2 regions of the Paenibacillus odorifer genome follow, and region 1 is predicted to be linked to the other one. Evidence: riboswitches for the same ligand, from Rfam matches in the RefSeq annotation. Region 1 holds a riboswitch; the other holds the start of a gene.
The links. A riboswitch is a leader RNA that binds a small molecule or an ion and turns the genes downstream of it on or off. The one in region 1 is predicted to bind cyclic di-GMP.
Positions count from the first base shown of each region.

Region 2: linked by a shared signal. The riboswitch ahead of PODO_RS30860 (choice-of-anchor A family protein) and the one ahead of PODO_RS30840 (anti-repressor SinI family protein) in region 1 are both predicted to bind cyclic di-GMP.

Region 1 is NZ_CP009428.1:426,716-429,875, forward strand. It holds gene PODO_RS01855 (2-oxoglutarate dehydrogenase E1 component) at 1-757, opposite strand, end outside; cyclic di-GMP riboswitch class I at 1,228-1,312, shown strand; gene PODO_RS30840 (anti-repressor SinI family protein) at 1,340-1,495, shown strand; gene PODO_RS01860 (helix-turn-helix domain-containing protein) at 1,603-1,932, opposite strand; gene PODO_RS01865 (TasA family protein) at 2,102-2,710, opposite strand; gene sipW (signal peptidase I SipW) at 2,801-3,160, opposite strand, start outside.
Region 2 is NZ_CP009428.1:546,576-549,735, forward strand. It holds gene PODO_RS02370 (ASCH domain-containing protein) at 152-565, shown strand; gene PODO_RS02375 (YhjD family protein) at 763-1,260, opposite strand; cyclic di-GMP riboswitch class I at 1,653-1,743, shown strand; gene PODO_RS30860 (choice-of-anchor A family protein) at 1,852-3,160, shown strand, end outside.

The sequences.
Region 1 (3,160 bases):
GGCGACCGCGATGCGCCATGCCCATCAAAATATGCTCTGCACCGTCATGTGCAGCAGCGCGTACGATTTCGTCTAACATCGGCACAAGAGCATCATTGCCTTCAAGACTGAAACGCTTCTGACCTACAAAAGTCTTGTGGAGGAAGGTTTCAAATTGCTCTACCTGAATCAGGCGGTTCAGGAGCTCTTTGCGTTCTGTATTATTCAGGGGTGCTGGTGAGCTGGTGGATTCTGCCTGTCTATTTAGCCATTGCAGTTCTTTTTCTTCATGCACATGCCCGAATTCATAGGCGATAGTCTTGGTGTATGCCTGACGCATACGTTGCACGGCATCCCACCCGGTATGCACATCATTCGGCGCATTTTCCCATATAAGCGTGGCAGGCAGTGCAATCAGGTCTTCGCGGGTCAGCCCATAGGTTTCAGGCTCAAGATATTTTGCCATGGGATTCTGATCGCGTACCAGCGGATCAATTTCAGCGGCCATATGGCCATATATACGAATATTGGCGATTAGCTTGGAAGCTCTTACTGCTTTTCTAAGCCATTCGGTGTCTCCCGAGATGCGCGGCTGAGGAGCCGGTTCGCTATCCGGAGTTAGGGGAGGGGGTCCCGAATTTGTAAAAAGCTCGCGATAATTATTTTCTACGGTGGAGGGATCTTTCACAAACTGTTCATATCTTTCTTGAATGTAGCCTAAATTGGGTCCGTAATACTTACTCCAAATGGATTCGTTATAGGGCTCTTTGGCTGCCATGAATACATCCTCCTTAACGGATGAACTCCATACGTGACATTTTGTGTCAACGCTTACTGGAGCTGTGATGATTGCGGTTTCATTTCTCATCTTATTGTGCTACTTTCAGCCACTGTAATCAATTCATTCTTTCGTCCAATACGTTCGCAAAATGGTATAGGTTAGCTTGTTCTAATGAAAAGAAGGGTGTTTCTTCTCATTACCCATTCTAAAGGCCTATTAAAATGATTCTATTATCCTTATTTTTAACTATTAGGTCAGTAAATATTTATTTTGCTAGTACAATTTATTTTATGTAACGGACGAGTATCGTGATAATCGGACAAGATCTTTGAAAAAAAATCTTTTATTTTTCGTTTTTAAAATAGAAAGTAACCAGGAATCGACACACTTTTCCGCTTTCTTTTTGTATAATGTTATTGCAGATAGTAATTTTATAGTTTTTTAAGCAGATCCTTTCGTGAAAAGGGTCCAGTAAAAGGTAAACTTGCCGAAAGGCAGGGGCACAAAGTCGCGGGTCTAAGGTAGAGATACTATGACAGCCGGATTGCCTGGGGACGTAAAATCTTAGGGGGAGATTTTTTGGAAAAGTCCAACCAGGGTAGCAACAGAGAACAGCAGTTTATTGATCTGGATCAAGAGTGGGTACATTTATTATTAGCAGCTAAGAAGGCTGGCATTAAGGCAGATGAAATCCGCCAGTTCTTTCATGAGAAAACTGTGCAGATCGTGCAGTAATACATTAGAGGGGTTACATATCGAAAAAGGGCACAGCGGTTCTTCGCTGTGTCCTTTTTCGATATGATTTAGTAGAAGAGAGGATCGTACCAGATTAGTAGGAAGTATTAATCCTTTTGATCGAGCTTCCATTTCTGATAGTCCAGAAATTCTTTGAATTCGCGTTTGCTAATGCCTGAGTCCATAGCTTCCTGCACCAATCGGAACCATTCCGAATCTAAATGTGATTCCTCTGCATCATTTGGTTCTCCATAGAGTAGGGCATGAATGGATACCTGAAGCGCGTCAGCGATCTTTTCGATAAACTGGATGGATGGATTGGATTGGATGTTTCTCTCCACGTTGCTAAGATACGACTTAGCCACATCTGCTCTGTCCGCAAGCTCAGATAGGGAGAAACCCTTGTCTAGGCGGAGCTGCTGGATACGTTGGCCCATATTCTGTGGCACTATGCTGACGCCCCTCCGTAATTTTTGTTATTAGTATAGCAAATATCAATAAATCGGACAAAGTTTATTGTAAAGAGAAGAGCAGCAATCTGCTTATCCGTGGCCGGATTCAGGATCTGCTGCTCTTCGAGTATTTTATTAAATTACTTTATTGATCTTAGTAGTCTTTTTTCGCACCTTGTTTAGCTACGAAATCCCAAGTCAGTGTTAAGCTATCGCCTTGGAAAATATTTTGATCTTGGTTATTTTCCACAAATTCGAATTGGACGGAGAAGCTGTCATTGGTACCGGCTTTAATACCGGATGCTTCGGTAAAGAGTTGATCCCAACCTGTATTTTTTACGAGATCCGGATGCTGACTTTTTAAAGCAGCAAGTGTAGTCTCATAAACTACATTTTCAGGAGAGACGATAGGTACCCCTTTATCATTATTTCTAAGGAATTTAACTTTAATGAACTCGGCTAAATCCAAGTAGTTATCTCCTTTAGCATCCGTGATTTGAGTCGATGTATTCAGAATGATAGATCCGATATCGAGCGAACCATCGTTTTTCAATTTGAAGGATTTAGTTACAGTATCACCTGGTTTCAGGTTAGGAATATTAACGATGACAGAAGGGTCGGAGTTCAGATCGAGTGTACCCGCTGCGAATGTAGCTGTGCTTTGCGCAGTGTCGCTAAAGTATGCGAAGGTTCCTCCGCCGATTAATGATAAACCCAGTGCTGCAGATGCTACGCCAAGACCCAATGTTTTCTTGATACCCATAATAAAATTCCTCCTCAAATTTGTGTTTGAATTTTTTATAAAATTTATATATTGTATCTTCCGGTTCGTAAGCGGAAGTGGACAATCAACTTAGGGCTGTGTTTCTGTTGGGGACGGTGAGGCTGGCAGTAGGGCAGTATTTTTCTTTTCTAATGCAGCTACAGCCTTCCAAGAGGTATACAGAGCATAGAGCAGAAGCATCAAGCCAGGCACGATCATGAGGACTACACTTCCAGCTTTGGAAACCGCGAAATTCATAGCGTAACCGACATAGGGTACAGTGACCCCGGTATACTGAGCTACAACATTCGCAGAACTGGTTGGGTTCATGTCGGGTGCGTCGTTGTTATCGCCTTTAGTGCGATAAACAGCTTCACCAGTAGCGTTATTGACGGTCGCTTCTACAATCCGGTGAGTAATGAGCAGATTATCTTCGTTCCTAAAGGTGAT
Region 2 (3,160 bases), 120 kb from region 1:
TTATTTTTAGAGGCGATCAATCATGGAAATGAGTATCGACCAAACGGTTGGGATTATTTATCAAGTCAAGGAGAGCAAGATTACACAACGCGAGATCGAGATCCGTGGCATCCGTGACAAACGTCCAACATAAACAAAGGGGATAAATATCATGCGGTGTATAACAATACGGCAGCCTTGGGCGACCTTAATTGCTCTTGGTGAAAAAGAGTTTGAAACTCGTTCATGGAGAACAGCCTACCGCGGCGAGTTAGGCATCCATGCCGGAATGAGGATTGACAAAAAGATTTGTGAACAGGAACCGTACAAAGCAGTATTGGCGAAACATGGCTATACAGCGAATAATTTGCCTACAGGAGCTATTATTGCTACAGGTCAGCTCGCGGGATGTTATGTGGTTACTCCAGAGGTGGATTTAAGGGAATGGATCAATGGGAACGAATATGATTTTGGCGACTATAGCGAAGGACGTTTTGCCTGGAAGCTTGAAGAGGTTCACTCACTGCGCCATCCAATTCCAGCCAAAGGTCGGCTAAGCTTGTGGGAGCATTCGGATCACTTCTGAACGGCGAATGATATTTTTAATGTAATTTTTATGTGCCTATCAGCTTTTTTTCAGGTTCGAGGTATATATTGAAGACACCAAACACCCCCCAGTGTTTTGTGGTATATCTCTCTCAGGTCTTGCCAACTCCCATGGTAAGGCCTATTTTTTTGTTCACTAATTGATTGGGGGGAGAGTAGAGCGGCTTCTATACAGCTTTATTTAATCTGATACTGTTCTTCGTAACTCTTAAAAGAGGAAATATCCAGCCCTAGGTATCTGCGCATATGGATGGCAGCCTGAGCCGCAACAATGTCATTCAACAGCAGCATTCGTTCGTGATAGCCACGACATATATACTTGGCTTCAATTCCCGTATTAAGTCTGTTTTGCTCATACACCTTGATTCCCCGTCTTCTCATTTCTGCACGAACATCCCTTAGATCTGTTGTAGCTACTGCAGCAGCTGTTCCAAGCACCTCCAGATAAGGGGCGGGTGTTCGTAAGTGTGTAGATAAAATGGCGGAGTCCCGTTCGAAAGCTGATAAAATCATCGGAAGCAATAAATAAGATTTCACCAGCATGTTGTCCCTGCTTTCTGCTCTATGCATGAATCTCATCACCTCTAATAGGAACGTATATTCGTATTCTACCCCGATATTCCAAAAATAATCAATGGTATTTCTAAACAGCTTATCCAATGTGATTAAATTCACAACTAAATAACGAAGAATAAATTATATTAAAATTGTAATAATAAAAATTAATGTATCGGACGTACATAAAGGAGAATTTATGATGGAAAAAGAGGGCAGCCTCCAGCGTGGATTGTTTTTTGGTTTAATTCTGAGTGTTCCCTTATGGATATCCATATTGGGCTATATACAGTTACTTTAAAATTTAATGAAAAACCTTATGCGAAGCGCCTTTAGGCGCTTTTTTTTGTATGGTAATAATGAGCGGAATCATCGAAAGGAATTGATTGACAATTGTGGGTGTCGGGCGCTAAACTGTTATTAATTCAAAAAGTATTAAAAGTCATAGACGGTTATTGGAGAGAATGCTTCGGCTACCAGTTCTGGACTTGCAGTGTAATACATATATATAGTCATGATAATAGCAAACCGTCTGAAAGGGCGGGACGCAAAGTCCAGGAGTCTAAAGTGTCTTAAAGGCACAATGACCGTCCGACTGCCATGAGAAGGGAATTCCACTTCTTTTTGGCGGTCTTTTTTGTTGTTAGGTCCTTTAGAGTTTCTGGTAATTATTCTGATTAATATAAATCATAGTTTTAGGAGGTGTGCCATTTGAAAAGAAGAATAAGACCGTTACTCTCGCTTGTATTAGCTGGGATTTTGACGGTAGGTAGTGGGCTTTCCTCATTAGGAGCTGGAGTTGCTGGAGCTAGTAGTTCTTCTACATTGGGAATTGCAGGGGTCTACAACGTGTTTATTCTAGGGGATATAACAACGGTTTCGGATACGGAAGGAAGGTTTGCTGCTGGAGGTAACGTTAACTTAACCAACTATAGTGTTGGAGATAGGTTGACCGCTGCTGAGGTTTCCTTGACTGACACACTTGTTGTTGGAGGGAATCTTACTTTCAACGGAGGTACTGTTTATGGGAATATCGTGCACGGGGGAGATTTTTCAGGGAATGTAACGCTCCTCAAGGGAGGTACAAAAAGACAGGGGAGTACGATTGACTTTTCAGCCGTAGGTCAGTCTTTGAAGGACAAATCAGCAGAACTTGCAGCATTGCCGGCGAATGGAACAACAGTGTACCAATATGGCAGTCTTACCCTGACAGGTACAGATCCTGCGGTCAATGTTTTTAATGTTCCAGGAGATAACGTCTCTAATACCTATGGAATTACAATAAATGTTCCTTCAGGATCTACAGCAATTATTAATATTGATGGTTCTAACGTAAAAATGAAAAACTTCGGATTTCTACCTAATAACGTGTTGAACAGCAAGAAAATTTTGCTTAACTTTAGCCAAGCTGCGTATCTGGATATGGCAGGCATAGGTGTAATGGGAAGCATACTTGCCCCCTATGCTCATGTTGATTTTATTAATGGTCAGATTAACGGTACTTTAGTGGCGGCTTCACTCAAAGGGACTGGTGGTGGTGAATTTCACCACTATCCATACGATGGTGATGAACCTGGACCAACGCCGACACCAACGCCAACAGTGACACCAACGCCAACGCCAACAGTGACACCAACGCCAACGCCAACAGTGACACCAACGCCAACGCCGACAGTGACACCAACGCCAACGCCGACAGTGACACCAACGCCAACGCCAACAGTGACACCAACGCCAACGCCGACAGTGACGCCAACACCAACACCATGTCCGACACCAACGCCGACAGTGACGCCAACACCGACGCCAACGCCTACGTCAACACCAACAGTGACGCCGACACCGACGCCAACACCAACACCGACACCGACGCCGACAGTGACACCGACGCCGACACCAACACCGACGCCAATACCAACGCCGACGCCAACAGTGACACCGACGCCGACAGTGACACCAACACCGACGCCGACAGTGACACCAACGCCGACGCCAACACCAACACCAACGCCGACGCCAA